DNA from 2 places in the Rhizobacter fulvus genome. Region 1 is predicted to be linked to the other one. Evidence: riboswitches for the same ligand, from Rfam matches in the RefSeq annotation. Region 1 holds a riboswitch; the other holds the start of a gene.
The links. A riboswitch is a leader RNA that binds a small molecule or an ion and turns the genes downstream of it on or off. The one in region 1 is predicted to bind cyclic di-GMP.
Positions count from the first base shown of each region.

Region 2: it holds a riboswitch for cyclic di-GMP, as region 1 does, so the genes downstream of both, ACWH49_RS03775 (GGDEF domain-containing protein) here and ACWH49_RS22910 (diguanylate cyclase) in region 1, are expected to answer to the same signal.

Region 1 covers NZ_OZ224516.1:4,827,656-4,832,062, forward strand. Annotated here, with positions in the region: gene ACWH49_RS22910 (diguanylate cyclase) at 1-2,403, opposite strand, end outside; cyclic di-GMP riboswitch class I at 2,590-2,672, opposite strand; gene ACWH49_RS22915 (hypothetical protein) at 3,086-3,667, shown strand; gene ACWH49_RS22920 (TniQ family protein) at 3,942-4,407, opposite strand, start outside.
Region 2 covers NZ_OZ224516.1:768,743-773,149, reverse strand. Annotated here, with positions in the region: gene ACWH49_RS03815 (DUF2334 domain-containing protein) at 1-103, opposite strand, end outside; gene ACWH49_RS03810 (hypothetical protein) at 118-318, opposite strand; gene ACWH49_RS03805 (hypothetical protein) at 410-625, shown strand; gene ACWH49_RS03800 (hypothetical protein) at 648-878, shown strand; gene ACWH49_RS03795 (hypothetical protein) at 930-1,196, shown strand; gene ACWH49_RS03790 (hypothetical protein) at 1,193-1,408, opposite strand; gene ACWH49_RS03785 (hypothetical protein) at 1,467-1,634, shown strand; gene ACWH49_RS03780 (hypothetical protein) at 1,802-2,185, shown strand; cyclic di-GMP riboswitch class I at 2,381-2,473, shown strand; gene ACWH49_RS03775 (GGDEF domain-containing protein) at 2,571-4,268, shown strand; gene ACWH49_RS03770 (carboxylesterase/lipase family protein) at 4,353-4,407, shown strand, end outside.

The DNA.
Region 1 (4,407 bases):
TACGTCGAAGCAGTCGTCGGTGAGCTCGGCCTCGGCCGTCTCGCCCCTGGCGGCGGACTGCAGCGCTTGCCCGAGTTGCATAAGCGCGCTCTCGGGCGGGGCATCAATCAGCACGTCGGCCGCTGACCTGCGAGTGCGCTCGCCCGCGCCCAACATGACGATTCGGCCCCCGCGGGAACGGGCCTTTTCCAACATGCCGGAGCCAGGGTAGGTGGTCGCATCACTGTCGACCACCAGCACCACGTCGGCTCGCTTGAACTTCATCTCAACCTCAGCCGACTCGAGGTAGTTGTATTCGGCGCCCAGCAGTGCGATGTCGGGACGCATGGCCACGGCAGAAGCCTTGCAGGACAGGCAGTTGCTCGTCGAGTGCTGCTGGAAGCTGCCGCAGGCATCGCATCGGTCGAAATGAGCGTTTCCGTAGAGCTCCACGACGTTGTCGGCGCCTGCGCGCTGGAGGATTCCATCCACTCGCTCGGTGACGACCGTGACCTGGGGGAACTGGCGGGAAAATGCGACGAGCGCCGTGTGAAATGCACACGGTGCGGTGTTGCCATTCGCAGCCCGCCAGTTCGCCCAAAAACGGCGAAACGCGGTTGGATTTTCTCGGAAGCCCTGCACGTGTCCGAAAGCCAACCGGTCTGTCGCGCTCCAGGCGCCCAGGTTGCCGGTCTCGATGGCGTTGACGCTCTCGCCGGTGCCTGAACCGACAAAGATGACGACCCGCTTGGCCGAATGAAGCCAAGACGCGACCTTGCGGAGCACGGCGGGTTGGACAACACCGTCGAGCGCTTTGCGTCTGCGTGCGAGCTTTTGCTCGTACATCGTCAGTTCGCTGCGGGCGATAAGCGCGTTCTTGTCGTCGCCGGGTTGTGCCGCCGTGACGCCGACCGAGATGCTGACCTTCAAGCCCGGCGCGACCGTGGACCAATCCCGCTTGAGCACCGCGTCTTGGATGCGCACCGCGATTTGGAGCGCGGCGTCGAGGTCGATGTCCCTGAAGAGGATGGCGAACTCATCGCCTCCCCAGCGCGCCGGAAGGTCCGAAGGTCGGACGTGCGCCACCATCTCTTGGGCAATTCCGCGCAGCGCCTCATTGCCGATTTCGTACGAGAAATTGTTGTTGATGTCACGGAACCGGTCGACATCAATCAATGCGACGCACAGCGTCCTGTCAGTGTTCGCCGCGAGGATGGACCACTCGTTCAGGCACTGGTTGAATCGTCTGAGATTCGGGATGCCCGTCAGTGTGTCTTCGTGCGCCCACTTCTCGAACTTGATGGATTTGGCGGCCAGGTCCTCGATGTGCAGCGCGCCTTGACGGGCTGCGATTAGTTGTTTCATCAGGTCTGCTCGCCCTTCCAAATGAAGAGCTTGCATCGTCCCTTCGCATGCAAGTTGCCGGCGCAGCTCCATCACAGCCAAGTCCGCACGACCTTGATGTTCGTAGATGGCCCCAGCGATGCGGTGGCCCAACGCAGTCAACGGAAGGTTCTCCACCTCCCGGGCCCAAGTGGTCATGCGACTGGCGTGCATCCCCGCGGCGACAAGGTCACCGTCCCGGTAGGCCAGTTCGGCTGCAACCCAAGATTGCGCGGCCAACAGCCATCCCGCGGTGCTCGGAGCGTTCAGCTCGGTGGCGGCCCGAACCGGAATCCGACGCGCAGCGTCTCGGCACCCTTCCCACAACGACATGAGTGCCCACACGGTTCGGACGAAGTCGGGGAGACTCGCCGCGGCACCCGGTGTCAGCGACTCAATGGCGGAGGGCGGGTCGAGCGCAATTATGGACAGCATGCCCACATCCGAGAGCTCGGTCGCCGCGCCAACGTCCTCGCGTTCGAAGGCCCAGCGCAAAATCTGCACCCAAGCGCGTTCGGCATGGAGTTCGAGTTGCACCCCCGGTGTGGCCAACCGAGCAACGACCTCGAAGGCATCGTCGAACGCTGCCATGGAATGCACGAACGATTGCGCCCAACTGTGCGCAATGGCCAGACTCAGGTGAGCACGAACGGTCCAGATTCCTTCAGGAAGGTCGCGGACCAACTGTGTGGCCAACAGCGCTGTTTCCACCGCCTCGACGCTCCGTCCAAGAACGCTCGCGGCCCGTGCCCACAGCGCCAACGCTTCGACCTCTTCGGTGAGCGCGCATGCCTCCCGAAATAGCCCCGCCGCACGGCGGGCGCCGCGGCGGGCTCGTTCAACCTTTGACATCGCTAAGTCGCAGTACCCGAGGCGCAGCAACGCGCCTCCCTCGACCATGCCGTCGATGTCCTGACCTCGGACCACCGCCTCTGCCAAGCGTTGCGCAGTCTGTATCGCGCCAGACGCCAAGGCCACATCAATCTCGTCGAATGAACCTGACGGCGTTGACGGCGGTAGCCAATCGGTGGGTTGGTTCATCGCGCGCCTCGACAGCCGCACGCGGCCTGGGACGGGGCGAGACACCGGCGAGGGAAGGGAAGGTGGACCGAATTCAGACGTGTCACTGCGCGCTCCTGAGCGAGGGCAATCGCGACACGAAACGGTTCCGCGTGACAACGATAGTCACTAACACCGCCTCCTGTGCAGTCCGCACGAAATGAGGTGGGTGGCAGCCCCGCTGCCATCCCTGTCGGGCTGGTCGGTGGCTTTGCGGCCCCGGCTTTCGCGCGGGTGTGCCCTGATTCCCTTCAGTCTACAACTTGTAGCGGTTTTCAACTTGGCCAAATCACTACGTATTCCGTATCGAAGCAAGGTCAGGCATCAGCGGAAGACGCCAACCAGGGCTCGATGGTGTCACCCGTAGCTGTTCTATGGCTGGATTGTTTCGCGACGCGGACAGTTGTCCGCGTTGGCGCGCGTGATGGCGCCGCGACACAACACGTGCAAGGCCAGAGGCTGCCGGCCTAGCTGCCGTTCTGATGAATCATCGCGAAGTTGCGCTCTACGAACTTCACGGATTCGGTCTAAGGAGTACAGACGCATCTACCAGCGACGCTGCGACCTGTCGCCCGACGGCAATCACCGCGTCTACTTCGCCATGAATGGCCGCTGGGATTCTCGGGCGCGAGGCGCTTGGATGGCCGTCTCGGAGGCTCCATACTTGAAAGCGCTCACGCTGCTTGCAAAGGGCGACTGCTGGCATGGTGGGGGCCCGTTCGCGTCGAGCAAGGAGCTCTGGGTCAACGACAGCGACGGAAAAGGAGTTTTCAAGGACGGACGGGGCATTGAGCGCACGGCGCCGTATCCGTGGCACGAGCAGCACGGCGGCGAGTGCCCGGGGGTCTCTTACGTGCGCCTGCGGCTCGATGGGTGGACGATGAAGTACACGGCGCCCGACAGCGCCGGCGGCATGCTGACGCTGTTCGAGCGACGCATCAATACGCACTGGCGCCTGCGAAAGCTCGCTCACGTCACGGTGCATCAACCGGTGGGTAAGGGGTGTTACTTCGATGAGCACCAGCTCTTCAACGCGCGCACGGAAGACGTCGTCGCCTTGCCGAACTGGGAGTGGGCCGAGGTCGACGGTGGGCGCATCGTCTTGGCCCAGAGCGGAAGGCTTATCGTGGGGCGGTTCGAGGGCGAAGGGCTGCGAGGGGAGAAGTCCTTGATTCATTGGAAAATTCGTTCGAAGTCAGCGAACGGAATCTGCTGTCCGGCTTGTGCCAGGTCCGGTCGGCAGTAGACCGAGTTCGCGAGCAACTCCGCGCGGCAAGACCACAGTCACAGAGACACCGCCGCTGTTCAGAGTTTGTAGCGTGGCCGCAACTCCGTCCAAGCAAAGATAGACAGGGGTTCGGTTTCATCGTCAGTGCCGAGACTGTCAAGCACGTCGTCGTACAGGTGAAATCCGTGACGTCCGAAGCTCTGGTTTCGCCATTTGATGGTTACTTTGGTGCTCACTATCAGGCCCTTCTCCAGTCGATGGTTTCGAATAGCGGCACAAGTGACTCGTCGTCCTACGCAGCATTCTGCTTGTGACTCGCTGCTCTTTTGGCGTCGAGCTCGGCTAACCGAGCTTGGTCAACCCACAGGTCGACAAGTCTGAATGGCGCATCCCACGCGGCGACGCCTAAGCTTCCGCCCAACAACCAAATGACGGCGGCAGTCACCAGTTCCAGCGACCCGCACCTCTCTGCCCAATCGCCGAACCGAACCTTCACCGTGTCGGCGGCCACGCCAGAACCGGCCCGGTAAAAGCCATTGAAGAGCGAAGTGACGCTATCCGCATGAATGCGCATCCCCTGACCCATGCGAATGGACTGCAAGACCTCCGCGTGTATCAGTCTTTCCGCTAGCCCGGGAATGCCCAGTATTCCGTCGACGTCCTTTGGTAAATGCGCATCATCGAGCGCCCGTCGCAGCGAGAGAATTTCGTCCATGTCGTAGCCGTATCCAGGCAAGGGACGAGTGAGGAAGACGCCG
Region 2 (4,407 bases), 4.1 Mb from region 1:
CAACCTCGCGCAACGCGCCGAGAATCCACTGGCACGCGCGCCAGGTCGGCGGGGCCACGTCGTGCAGCACGACGCACAGTGCCCGCTGCGTCGAAGGGGGCACCGTGTGCGCTGCGGTCACGTCTCTTCGGTCGCGCCCGAACCGCCGCTGCCGGATTTGTCGCTGGCGCTGCTGTCGTAGCCGACGCTCACGCCGCTGCCCATGCCGTACTGATCGTCGCCATGGCCCCCATCGTACCGGGCACCGGCGCTGCCATCGAACTGTCGGCCTTCCAATTTGATTCCGTTCGATACTGGAAACCGAGCGGCAAGAGGCATGCCCGTGGGCACTTCGCTGTGCAAGCGTGCCGGGCACGGGCATTGCCCTGTCCTGAGCACGGAGCGCCCGCGCTCGGACCAGGAGCATGTCGTGCCGACCGTTGATCCCCAGAAGCCCGCCGATGCATCGGCGCCCGCGCTGCCGCCGCTGCAGAGCCCGTTGCCGCGCTCCGAGGTGATGGACCGCGAGGAACCCGAATTCGTCGACGAGCCGGATCTCCCGGCACCGCCATCGCCACCCCGCAAAGGCCCGCCCGAATCCACCGCCGGTGAGGAAGACCCCGGCGCCGCGCTCGACGCGCCGTGAGCCGCGCCGGTTGCCCGCGCGGATGTTCGCTTTCGACCTGATCCAATGGCCGGCGATGGCCGTCACCGTGCTGGCCGCGTGGCTGGTCGCCTCCGAGCAGGAGCGCCGTCGCAACATCGGCTTCTGGGTGTTCCTGTTGAGCAACCTGCTCTGGATCGCGTGGGGCGTGCACGCGCGCGCCTGGGCGCTGATCGCGCTGCAGGTCTGTCTGGCTGCCATGAACATTCGCGGCGCGAAGAAGACCGAGAAGTGAACGGGGCATCCCGATTGCCGTGGAGTCCCGGTTGAAGCACGGGAGGACGCGATGACAGTGGTCAATGCAACGAATCGGTGGGACGCTCGTCGGCAGCCTGAACGCCGGCGCCGTCGCCGCGGGCCGCGCGCGCTTGTCGCCGCGCTGGTGCTGCTGTTGCTGGCCGCCGCGGCGGGCTGCGGCAAACCGGGCGATCAAGGCGGCGGAACGACGCGCGAGCGCTCGATGGCGTCGCCCGCGGCGAGCACGCCCACACCGTCGCGGCCGGAAGCGATGCCGGGGTCGGATGCGGCCCGCACGGCGCCGAGCGGTCGTTAGCGCGCTTCCGGGTTTTCGCGCGGGTCCGCCGCACCCGCTTCCACGTCGTGACCATCGTTCGGGTTCAGTGCGCCCCAGAACGAGTTCGTCAGGCGCACCGGAAAGCGACGCCGCAGGTGGTCCCTCAAGATGCGGGCGTCGCGGCGTTCGAGCCACGCCATCAGGGCCAGGCAAACGACCACTGCGCCCACGAACAGCCAGAGTGCATTCATTGCATGTCTCCGTCCTGAGACAGGCAATCCGCGGGCCGCGCTGAAGCGCGACCGAGGTGTGGGCGACCTGCATCCGGAGGTCATCATCAGCCACCGCATGCCCCTGACCGATGCGGCGCGCGGCTATGAAATGTTCAACGAGAAGCAGGAGGATTGCCGCAAGGTCGTGCTGACGCCGGGGCGGTCCGGCTCGCGCAGCGAGGTGCCTTCGAACGCGGCGCGCTGAGCCGCTCAGGACGGCTGCGGGGTGCGTGCTGGCATACTTTCCTTCATGCCGGGTGTCCACCATGTCGAGGTGTCGATTGTTGCGTTCGTCGCAATGCACGCCTTCGCCCGTTCGAGCCCTCACGGCGGATGACCTACACGTTCGAAACCACCGAAGCCGATGGCCTGATGACGGTGCGCCTGGGCGGCGAACGACCCACCGAGTCGGCGGACGCGGCCCGGCAGCTGTCGACGTTCTGGCAAGACGTGGCGCGCCGCTCCAGGGAGCGCCAATTGCGCGCGGTGCTGGCGATCGTCGAAGCCCGGGGTGACCTCTCCAGCGATCGCGTGCTGCGCTGGTTCAAGCAGGTGGCGGGCTTCGGCTTCGCGGCCGATACGCGCATCGCCGTCGTGATCCCCGACCGACGCAGCCGCTCGATCGTCGACCTCGGCGTGCATGTCGCGGCGGAGGCCGGCTTGCAGATCGGCCTGTTCGATTCGGAGCCCGCGGCGCGCGACTGGCTCGCGCTGTCGAAGGCGCCGGACCGCCCGGCGGGCCGGCCTTTGAACTGACGATCGAACGCGTCGCCGGACCAACGGCTCAACCGGTCGAGGCGGCGGTGTCGGCCGCCATCGCGGGCCAGGCGCCGACGCCGCTTCGGCCTGCACTCGGGTGACAAATCGCACGGCGGGCCGGATTGTTTCCCATCTGCTAACCGTTCGACACGCTCCGAGACGCCTGCGCGGCGGGGGCTGCGCTAGCATCGACCATAGAAAAGGCTCACCCGCGCGAAAGCCGGGGTCGCAAAGTCACCGGTCTTCGAGCGCCAGCCGGCGCCTCATGACAGCGGAACTGCCGAGGCGCCGCAGCCCTGCTGCCCGCCCGTGGTCGACCTGACGTCGACCCAGTCCGCGGCGCAGCGACCCTTCCGAATGCGCCTGCCCACGGATGCCGGACATGGAAGACGTCGACGTCTCGATCCCGCTCGCGCCGAGGCCCGTCCATGGGCTTGCCGCCGAGGGCGGCGACCCGCGCGGCGCCCCTGCACCCGGCGACTCGTCCGGGCCGGCGCTCGCCAGCGCGTACCGGGCGCTCGACCAGGGCGAGGCGCAAACCGCGCGCGGCCTGGCGCAGTCGGTGCTGCTGGCCTCGAAGGCCGGTGGCGACCTGCGCGCCGAGGCCCATGCGCTGGCCTGCCTGGCCCACTGCGACCGCGTCGCGCAGCGCTTGCGGCGCGCCACCGAGGCGAGCCGCCGGGCGGCCGACATCTTCCGCCGCGTCGGCGACAACGCCGGCGAGAGCGCGTCGCTCAACACCTTCGCGCACGCGACGATGCTGCTCGGCCAGACCGACGAATCGCTGGAGGCCGCGCTGTTGTCGGTGCAGCTTTGTGGTGTCGACGGCGCAACCGCATCGGCGGTTTTGGCGTTCAACTGCCTGGGCATGTCCTACTGCTGGAGTGGCATGTTCGACAAGGCCGCCGCGTCGCTCGACACGGCGGTGCTGCTGGCCGCCCGCTGCGAGCCGCCGATGAGCGCGTACCAGCCTAAGCTGAACCAGTTGTTCGTCGAGTCGATGCGGCTCGTCAACGAGCGCTACCAGACGACCGCGATGCCGGCCCTCACGCGCATGAGCCAGCTGGTGCGCGAGTGTCGCCAGCTCGAGCGCTCGGACGAGGAACTCAAGTTCATGCCCGGCATGCTGCCGATGGCGCGGACGATCTCGCTGGCGATGAAGCTGCTGTGGGCGGCCTGGCAGCGCGACGAGGAGAACGCGCAGATCTACGCCGAGCGCGCGCTGGGGTCGCTCGGCGGCGCCGTGACCTGGCTCGACGCGCTGGTGCATTGGGGCCTGGCGGAGTTCGCGTGGATGCGCGGGGACTGGGCGAGCGCGGAAGTCGCGCTCAACGAGATGAAGTCCTGTGCGGTGTCGGTCGAGCACGAGAAGCTGGCCTGCCTGGCGCACCTGCTGCTGGTGCAGGTGTACGAGCTGCAGGGCCGCACCGACATGGCGATGCTCGAGGGGCGCGCGCTGCGCTCGCGCGAGCACCGCATCGCCCGCGAGAGCATCCACAGTCGCGAAGTGCGCGTGAAGGCGCAACTCGGTGCGCGGCAGAGCGAGCGCCACCTCGAGCAGGCGCTCGAGGCCTCGCGGCGCTTCGAACGGTGGTCGCTCGAGGACGCGCTGACCGGCATCGCGAACCGGCGCGCGTTCGAGCTCGCGCTGGCCGATCGGCTGCCCGGTGCGGTCGCCGACTTCCGGCCGTTGACGGTCGCGATGATCGACATCGATCACTTCAAGTCGGTCAACGATGGCCACTCGCACCAGGTCGGCGACCGCGTGCTGAAGGCGGTCGCGCAGCTGCTGGTGACGAGCGTGCGCGAGCGCGACATCGCCGCGCGGCTGGCCGGCGACGAGTTCATCGTGCTGCTGAACGACGCCGACCAGGCGACGGCCGCCGAGATCGTCGCGCGCATCCAGCACGCCGTCGCCGAGTTCGAGTGGGACGCGATCTCGCCGGGTCTGGCGGTGTCGCTGAGCATCGGGCTCAGCCAGGCCTTGGCCGACGACACCGTCGAGACGCTGGTGCACCGCAGCGACCGCTCGATGTATTCGGACAAGGCGCGCCCGCGCTGGGTACCCACGCGGGTCTGACGCGCTTGCCCTTTCGAGGGTTTGTCCGATTTTGGCGTTTGGGCATTGACCCTTACCGTCCATCCTCTCGTCGGAGACCCCCACATGCGCAAACTCACGTTCTTCTTCACCTCGGTCGCCTGCGTCTGGCAGCTCGCGC